DNA from 4 places in the Kineococcus sp. GCM10028916 genome. Region 4 is predicted to be linked to each of the others. Evidence: predicted binding sites of a transcription regulator. Region 4 holds the regulator's gene; each other region holds the start of a gene.

Region 1 (2,195 bases), on a different contig from region 4:
CCGCCGAAGCGCCGGCACAACGCGTCGAGCACGGCGCGGTCGAGGCGGTCCAGGCCGCGCTCGTCGACCTCGTAGACCTCCAGCGCCGCCCGGGCCGCGTGCCGGTCGACGATCCCCGACCCCCGCACCTGCGCCCAGTCGCGGACCCGGCGCAGCAACCGGTTGGCGATGCGGGGCGTCCCTCGCGAGCGGCCGCCGATCTCGGCGGCCCCCTCCGCGGTGAGCTGCACCCCGAGCAGGGAAGCGCTGCGGCGCAACACCTGCACGAGCTCCGCGGGCGTGTAGAAGTCGAGGTAGCCGGTGAAGCCGAACCGGTCGCGCAGCGGCGCCGGGAGCAGGCCGGCCCGCGTCGTCGCCCCGACCAGGGTGAACTTCGGCAGCTCCAGCGGGATCGCCGTGGCCCCTGCGCCCTTGCCGACGATGACGTCGACGCGGTAGTCCTCCATGGCGATGTAGAGCATCTCCTCGGCCGGGCGCGCCATCCGGTGGATCTCGTCCAGGAACAGCACCTCACCCTCGTCGAGCGAGCTCAGCACCGCCGCGAGGTCCCCCGCGTGCTGGATGGCCGGACCGCTGGACTGGCGCAGCGGGGCGCCCATCTCGGAGGCCACGATCATCGCCAGCGTCGTCTTGCCCAGCCCGGGCGGACCCGAGAAGAGGACGTGGTCGCTCGGCATCCCGCGCGCCTTGGCGGCGTCGAGGACGAGCGCGAGCTGCTCCCGCACGACCTTCTGCCCGACGAACTCGTCGAGGCCGTGGGGGCGCAGCGCGGACTCGGCCGCGCGCTCACGATCGTCGGCCCCCGTCGTCACCAGCCGGTCCTCCATCAGCGACCCGACAGGTGGCGCAGCGCCGCCCGCAGGACGCCGGGCACGTCGAGGTCGTCGTCGAGCACGACCTCCACGACGTCACCGGCCTGCTTGAGCGGGTAACCCAGCCCGACCAGGGCCTCGACCACCCGGTCCTTGCGCGCGTCCCCGCCCGAGGGCGAGGCCGCCGGCGCGATCGACCCCGAGGGCGGCCCGAGGCGGTCCCCCAGTTCCAGGCAGATGCGCTGGGCGGTCTTCTTGCCGATGCCCGGCACCCGGACGAGGGCCGCGTGGTCCTCGGACGCGACGGCCGCGCGGATCCCGTCGGGGCGGTGCACCGCCAACATGGCCAGCGCCATCTTCGGCCCGACCCCGGAGGCGGTCTGCACGACCTCGAAGACCTCCTTCTCGTCGGCGTCGGCGAAGCCGAACAGCGTCAGGGAGTCCTCTCGCACCACCAACGTGGTGTGCAGCAACGCCTCCTGGCCCACGCGCAGACCGGCCAGCGTGGCGGGCGCGGCCAGGACGAACATCCCCACGCCGCCCACCTCCACGACCGCGGAGTCCAGCCGCACCGCGAGCACCTGCCCACGCACCGACGCGATCACCAGCACGACCTCCGAGACACCCGACGAACACTTGTACGAGAGGCTAGACGGCTCCTCCGACACGACCCCTCAGGCGCGCCGCGCGGGCCCTGGGGGCAGAGTGCTGCCGTGACCCACGAGAAGACCGCGAACCCCCGCCAGAACGTCACCTTCGACAGCGCCACCGAGTCCGGCCACGCCCACGGCTACCTCCGCGTCCCCGAGTCCGGCAGCGGCCCGGGCGTCATCGTCGTCCAGGAGTGGTGGGGCCTCACCGACCACATCGCCGGCATCGTCGACCGCCTCGCCCGGGAGGGCTTCGTGGCTCTGGCCCCGGACCTCTACGGCGGGCGCACGACCCACGACTCCGCCGAGGCGGCGCAGCTGCTCACGGACCTGCCCGCCGAGGACGCGGCCCGCGACCTCGCCGGGGCCGTCACGTACCTGCTCGACCTGCCCGGGACCACCTCGGAGCGCGCCGGGGTCGTCGGCTTCTGCATGGGCGGGGGCTTCGTGCTGACCCTGGCCGCGCAGCAGGGCGACCGGATCGGCGCGGCGGTGCCCTGGTACGGGCTCCCCGGCCCGGACACCGACTACTCCGGCCTGCGAGCGCCGGTGCTGGGCCACTACGGCGCCGAGGACACCTCCGTCCCGCTGGAGGGTGTGCGCGCCACCGAGGCCCGCATCCGCGAGCAGGCGGGGGTCGAGGTGACGATGGAGGTCTACCCGGCCCCGCACGCGTTCTACAACGACGAACGCCCGAGCTACCGGCCCGAGTCGGCCGAGCTGGCCTGGGAGC
Region 2 (2,195 bases), on a different contig from region 4:
CAGCCCGAGGTTGACCGTCGTCAGCGGGGGACGGGCGGCCAGGGCGATGACGTCCCAGTCGTCGAAGCCCACGACGGCGACGTCCCCGGGCACCGTCCGGCCCGCGTCGCGCAGGCCGTCGCAGATGCCGCGGGCGATCTGGTCGCTGCCGCAGGTGATGGCGTCGAGGTCGGGGTGCTTGCGCAGCAGCAGGTCCGCGGCGAGGCGGCCCCACCGTTCGCTCCAGTCGCCGTGCAGGGTCGGCCCGACGAGGGCGTCCCCGGCGGTCTCCTCCGCGGCCGCGCGCCGGACCCGGGCCGCGTGGTGGTCCTCGGGACCGGTGACGTGGGCGATGCGGCGACGTCCGAGGTCGAGGACGTGGCGGACGGCGGCGGCGGCCCCGCCGCTCTGGTCGATGGTCAGCGAGGTGTCCCGGGGGTCCTGGGAGGGGGTGAAGGCGTAGACGACCGGGACGTGACCGGGGATCGCGATGGGGGCCCGGGACTCGGTGCGGCGGCCGGTGACGATGATCCCGTCGACCCGGCGGGCCAGCAGCGTCCGCAGGTAGTGCTGCTCGCGCAGCGGGTCGTCCCGGCTGTCGCAGAGCAGCACGCTCATCTCGCCCGCCCCGAGGGCGTTCTCCGCACCCAGCAGGATGGGGATGGAGAAGCGGCCGAAGCTGTCGGTGGTGATCAGCCCCACGGTGTAGCTGCGCCCGGAGGACAGACCGCGCCCGAGGGAGTCGGGGGTGAAGCCGAGCTGCTCGGCGGCCCGGCGGACCCGTTCGCGCGTCTCGTCGCGCAGTTGCCCGGTGCCGTTGAGGGCCTTGGACGCCGTCCCCGCGGAGACACCGGCGAGCGCGGCGACGTCGACGATCCGAGCCGGAACGGTGCTTTCCGTCATCGCTCGCCCTCCGATCCCTGTGAGTCGCAGCAGACTACAGGTCCCTTGACGACGGCAGTGCGGCGTTCTACGGTGGCCGCAGAAAACGTGTTCCGGCGTTTCCGAGACTCGATGGAGAGCTGATGACCAGCACGACCGCTGGGCCCGACCTGACCGTGAACAGCACCGCCGGCGCCCCCGCCGCGCCGACGGCCGACGCCGCTGTCGTCCTGCACCCCGTCCCGCTCGGTGCCTCCCGCATCACCAGCGGCTTCTGGTTCGAACGCCAGGAGGCCAACCGCCGTCAGGCCATCCGCACGGGCTACGAGAAGCTCGAGACGGCCGGCAACCTGCGCAACCTGCGGATCGCCGCGGGGACGGAGCAGGGCGAGGTCAAGGGCCCGATCTTCATGGACTCCGACGTCTACAAGTGGCTCGAGGCCGCCGGGTGGGAGCACGGGCGCGGCGCGGACGAGCAGATCCTCGCCTGGATCCGCGAGGTCAGCGACGTCGTCGCCGCCGCGCAGGCCGAGGACGGCTACCTCGACTCCGTCCAGCAGGTCCGCGGGAAGGGCGAGCGCTACGTCGACCTGCCCTGGAGCCACGAGCACTACTGCGCCGGACACCTCTTCCAGGCCGCCGTCGCCGTCCACCGCGGCACCGGCGAGACCCGCCTGCTCGACGTCGCCGTGAAGCTGGCCGACCACCTCGTCGTCACCTTCGGCGCCGGGAAGACGGAAGAGGTCGACGGTCACCCCGTCGTCGAGATGGGCCTGGTCGAACTCTTCCGCGAGACGGGGAAGCACGAGTACCTCGACCTCGCCACCTGGTTCGTCGACGCCCGCGGCACCGGGATCATCGAGCGGCTGCACGGCAAGGAACCCACGTACTTCTCCGACCGCGTCCCCGTGCGCGAGCAGACCTCGCCCGAGGGTCACTCCGTCCGCGCCGTGTACTTCACCGCCGGTGCCGCCGACGTGGCGGCCGAGACCTCCGACGCCGGGTTGCTCGCCGCCCTCACGCGGCAGTGGGAGGGCATGCTCGCCTCCAAGACCTACGTCACCGGTGGCATCGGTTCCCGCTGGGACTGGGAGCAGTTCGGCGACCACCACGAGCTCAGCCCCGACCGCGCCTACGCCGAGACCTGCGCCGCCATCGGCAGCGTCCAGTGGACCTGGCGGATGCTGCTGGCGACGGGGGACTCCCGCTACGCCGACCTCGTCGAACGGACCCTCTACAACGCGTTCCTGCCCGGCGTCTCCCTCGCCGGGACGGAGTACTTCTACGTCAACGCGCTGCAGCTGCGCCACGGTGCGCACGCCGAGGAGGAACGC
Region 3 (2,195 bases), on a different contig from region 4:
GACCGAGGGATCGGCCCAGGCCGGCAGACCGTCGACCAACCCGCTGGGGGCGGTGGCGAGGTCGACGCCGAGGGCGGGGGTGATCCCCGCCTCGCTGCAGGCGCGCACGAACTTCACGGCGCCGTAGAGACCGTCGCGGTCGGTGAGGGCGAGGGTCGGCATGTCGAGTTCGGCGGCCCGGGTGACCAGAGCGGTCGGGGTCGAGGTGCCGTAGCGCAGCGAGTAGCCGGAGGCCACGTGCAGGTGCGTGAACGGGGAGTTCGAGGGTGCGGTGGTGCGCATGGGGACGTCCTTCGAGAACGCGCCCGTGGGGAAGGCCGAGCGGAGTGGTGCGAGGTGCTGGGTCGCGGGCGCGTCCGCCGGTGGTCGCCCGCGGCGGTCAGCCGGCCAGCGGGAGGGCGCTGAGCCCGAGCAGCGATTCCACGACGCGGTGGAACTGCTCGGCGTCGGTGAGGAGTTCCTCGGCGGCAGCCTCGTCGACGACGCCGGTCCGGCCGGCCTCGACCGCGGAACGCAACGGGGCGGTCGCGGCGAACCGCTCGGCCCACGCCTGCAGGGCAGGGTCGAAGGCGGGGAGCATCTCCCAGACGCTGCGGGGGCCGCTGCGCCGGGGACTGGTGGGACGTCCGTGGACGGCGACGAGGGCAGCGCCCGCGCGCAGGGCGGCGAGGTGGGCGTGGACGTAGCGCTCGGCGGTGTCGTCGGAGCGCAGGGCGACGAGCAGTTCGTCCTCGCAGCGCTCGAGCAGGTCGAGAGCAGCGGTGGTCAGCGGGCGCGGGAGACCCTGGGGGACGTCGAGGGTGGCGGGCATCGCGTTCTCCTCCGTGATCGGTCGGTCTGGTGCGGTTCGGTGAGGGGTCGGGCGGCGGGTCAGTCGCTGACGCGCAGCAACTGCCAGCCGTCCGATCCGTCAGGAGAAGGAGTAGCAGCGCCCTCCGACACAGCCGCCGTTCCGGGCGGGACGCGTCGGGCGAGGTCGTAGACACCGACCGCACCGGAGCGCCCGACGCTGGCCTCGACGCGGAAGACCTCGCGTTCGAGGTCGCCGATCTCGAGGACGGGACGGACCGCGGTCGCCGTACCGCCTCCCGTCGGGCCGTCCCCGTGGACGGCGGCGACGGCCGGGTGCTCCCACCAGGCGCTGCGTTCACGCCACCGGGACAGGACCGCGCGCACGAGGTAGAGCCGTCCGTGCCAGACGAACTGGGCGGGTTCGTCGGGCGCCTCCCCCACCGCACCGGACCGGACGTGGACCTCGTCGAAGAACCGTCGCACCGCTGTCACCTTCCCCACTCGAGCCGGCGCTGCGGTGGATCACCCGCAGCGCGGCGAGCCGGGGGAAGCGGCCCGCGACGACACGCCCGGAGCGCGGCCCGCGGAGCTTCCCCTCCCCCCGGACCGCGCCACCGGGCGGTCACCACGTTCGAACACCGGTTCGAACGCAACTCGAAGCTACACCACCCCACTCAGGGGTCGTCAACGGTGAACCGGGTCATCCACAGAGCGGAGAGTCCCTCCCCAGGGACGGAGGGTGAGCGCTCGTGAGGGGTCACCCGAACGGCCGACAGGTTGTCCACAGACGCCGTCCGGCGGTGCCTCCGAGAGCCACGACCGTGCGACCGTGCCGCAGTGATCCAGCTTCACCGCGCCGCCGCACCCCTCGTCGCACTCGCCGCCACCGGCCTGCTCGTCGGGTGTTCGAACGAGACCGTCGCCGCACCCGTCGCGAGTTCCACGACCACCGCGACGAGCGGCCCCGTCGCGACCCCGACGCCGTCGGCCACGCCCGTCGCGACGCCGACCCCGGTGGCGACGAAGGACTTCCCGGTCCCGGAGCAGGACGACCTGAGTCGGACGTTCACGGTGGACGGGGCCGGGACGTTCGCGGCCTACTTCACGCGGGTCCTGAACTACTCACGCGCAACGGGAGACCCCACGTTGCTGCGGTCGATCTCTGATCCCAACTGTGGTGGATGCACCTTCTACGCCGCTGAAATCGATGAATATCGCAGCAAGGGGTACTCATCAGACGGTTTCATCGTCCAGTTCACCGGCACCCGAGTTGACTCCTGGAACCCAGAAGCCGGTGAGATCGGATTGACGATCCTGATCACAAGACCTGCTTTCGACACAACCGACAGCCGCGGGAACATCCTCGGATCCGAGGAAGGGGAATCGAACGGAGAATTCTGGAT
Region 4 (2,195 bases):
ACGTGCCGGGACCCAGCTGTTCCCTCGTCGTCATCGACCGCATCCCCTTCCCCCGACCCGACGACCCGCTGATGTCGGCCCGCGCGCGGGCCGTCGACGCGGCCGGCGGCAACGGGTTCGTGTCCGTCTCGGCGGCCCACGCCGCGGTGCGCCTCGCCCAGGGGGCGGGGCGGTTGATCCGGGCCACCGGTGACCGCGGTGTCGTCGCGGTGCTCGACTCGCGGCTCGCGACGGCCCGCTACGGCGGGTTCCTGCGCGACAGCCTGCCCGACTTCTGGTCCACCACCTCGACCCCCACCGTGCTGGAGGCGTTGCGGCGTCTGGGTAGCGGTGGCTGACGCCGTGCGTCCGGGGTGGCATGCTCGTGAGGTGGCCACCGTCGGCTTCCTGCACACCGCGCACGCCCACGTGCGCGCCTTCCGCGATCTCCTGAACGAGCGGGACGACACCGTCGCCGACCGTCACCTCGTCGACACGGGCCTGCTCACCACGGCGCGGGACCGCGGGATCGACAGCGTCCGTCCGGCCTTGGCCGACCGGCTGCGCCGACTGGTGGGGGAGGGCGCGGACGTCGTCGTCTGCACCTGCTCGACCGTCGGCCCCACGGCCAAGGCCGTCGGTGCCGAGATGGGTCTGCGCGTCGTCCGGGTCGACCGCCCGATGGCCGAGGCCGCCGTCCTGGCCGGGCGGCGGATCGCGGTCGTGAGCTCGCTGGACGAGGCCGCGGCGACCGTGTTGCCGCTGCTGCGCGAGTGCGCGGAGACCACCGGTCGGGCCGTGCAGCTGATCGAGGTCCGCTGCCCGGACACCTTCTCGTCCTTCGAGTCCGGCGACGTCCTGACCTACACGACCGGGGTCGCGGAGGCCGTCCGGACCCAGGTGCGGGCGCTCGACCCGCCCGTGGACGTCGTCGTCCTGGCCCAGGCGAGCATGGTCGACGCGGCGCCGTTGCTGCGCGACCTGCACGTGCCGGTCCTCACCTCGCCCCGGTTGGCGATCGAGGCGGCCGTCGAACTGGTGACCTCGCTCAGAGGCTTCGCAGCACGGCCGTGACCTTGCCGAGGATCGTCGCCTCGTCGCCGTCGATCGGGGCGAAGAGGGGGTTGCGGGGCATCAGCTGGACGTGACCGTCCTTGCGCTGCAGCACCTTCACCGTTGCCTCGCCGTCGATCATGGCGGCCACGACGTCGCCGTTCTCGGCCGTCGGCTGCTGGCGCACGACCACCCAGTCGCCGTCGCAGATGGCGGCGTCGATCATCGACTCCCCGACCACCTTGAGCATGAAGTGCTCACCGGCGCCGACGAGCTGCGCGGGGAGCGCGAAGACGTCCTCCACCAGTTCCTCGGCGAGGATCGGGCCACCGGCGGCGATCCGGCCGACGACCGGGACGTAGCGCGGACGCGGGCGGCCGTCGGCCGCGGTGGCCTCGAACCCGTCGATGGTGCCGCGGGCCGACGCCGGCGAGACGACCTCGAGGGTCCGCGGACGGCGCGGGTCCTTGCGCAGGTAGCCCAGCTTCTCGAGGGTCTTCACCTGGTGCGCGACGCTGCTGGGGCTGGTGAGGCCGACGGCCTGACCGATCTCTCGCATGCTCGGCGGGTAACCCCGCTGCTCGACGCACTCCTGGATGGCGGCGAGCACCCGACGCTGGCGGTGGGTGAGTCCGTCGCGGCCGTAGGGACCGTCGGGGAAGTGGTGGACCGAGGCCATCGGCGCCACCTGTCCGGTGTCGCCGGATCCGTCCAGCACGTCGGCCACGTCACTCTCCCTGTCGTTCCGCGTGAGTCGTACGACCGGGCCCCGTCCTGGGGTCCGATCCACGTCACGGTAGTCACCCGGGGGGCGAGGATCAAACACGTGTTCGAACCGGCGTGTCGAGGGCACCACCGGACGACGCCGCCCCGCGGGGTGCGGGACGGCGCCGGTGGGTCCGGAGGGGGGGTGGATCAGGCGAGGGTGAAGTGGCTGACGAGCTCGCTGAGTTCGTTGGCGGTGCGCGAGACCTCTCCGGCGGTGGTGGCCGTGTGGGTCGCCCCCGCCGTGGTCTGATCCGCCGCAGCGGCGATGCCGGAGATGTTCAACGCGATCTCCTGACTCCCCGAAGACACCTCGGTGACGTTGCGCACCATCTCCGACGTCGTCGCCGACTGCTCCTCCACCGCCGCGGCGATCGTGGCCTGCAACCCGTCGATGC

What was found. The regulator LexA, encoded in region 4, represses DNA repair genes until DNA is damaged. The targets are predictions, from matches to a motif close to TCGAACANNTGTTCGA.
Region 1: ruvA (Holliday junction branch migration protein RuvA) is a predicted target of LexA. The motif match lies at 1,441-1,456, and genes of this name have one in related genera.
Region 2: ACFQ46_RS23795 (glycoside hydrolase family 127 protein) is a predicted target of LexA. The motif match lies at 962-977, and genes of this name have one in related genera.
Region 3: ACFQ46_RS14160 (DUF6504 family protein) is a predicted target of LexA. The motif match lies at 1,424-1,439, and genes of this name have one in related genera.

The regions. Positions count from the first base shown of each region.
Region 1 covers NZ_JBHTFM010000001.1:112,502-114,696, reverse strand. Annotated here, with positions in the region: gene ruvB (Holliday junction branch migration DNA helicase RuvB) at 1-827, opposite strand, end outside; gene ruvA (Holliday junction branch migration protein RuvA) at 827-1,417, opposite strand; gene ACFQ46_RS00585 (dienelactone hydrolase family protein) at 1,526-2,195, shown strand, end outside; gene ruvC (crossover junction endodeoxyribonuclease RuvC) at 2,161-2,195, opposite strand, start outside.
Region 2 covers NZ_JBHTFM010000022.1:22,294-24,488, reverse strand. Annotated here, with positions in the region: gene ACFQ46_RS23800 (LacI family DNA-binding transcriptional regulator) at 1-882, opposite strand, end outside; gene ACFQ46_RS23795 (glycoside hydrolase family 127 protein) at 1,005-2,195, shown strand, end outside.
Region 3 covers NZ_JBHTFM010000016.1:70,263-72,457, forward strand. Annotated here, with positions in the region: gene ACFQ46_RS14150 (DNA polymerase III subunit alpha) at 1-282, opposite strand, end outside; gene ACFQ46_RS14155 (SAV_6107 family HEPN domain-containing protein) at 380-811, opposite strand; gene ACFQ46_RS14160 (DUF6504 family protein) at 871-1,275, opposite strand; gene ACFQ46_RS14165 (DUF6318 family protein) at 1,630-2,195, shown strand, end outside.
Region 4 covers NZ_JBHTFM010000013.1:49-2,243, reverse strand. Annotated here, with positions in the region: gene ACFQ46_RS11445 (ATP-dependent DNA helicase) at 1-338, shown strand, start outside; gene ACFQ46_RS11440 (aspartate/glutamate racemase family protein) at 370-1,053, shown strand; gene lexA (transcriptional repressor LexA) at 1,028-1,711, opposite strand; partial or broken gene ACFQ46_RS11430 (methyl-accepting chemotaxis protein) at 1,948-2,195, opposite strand, start outside.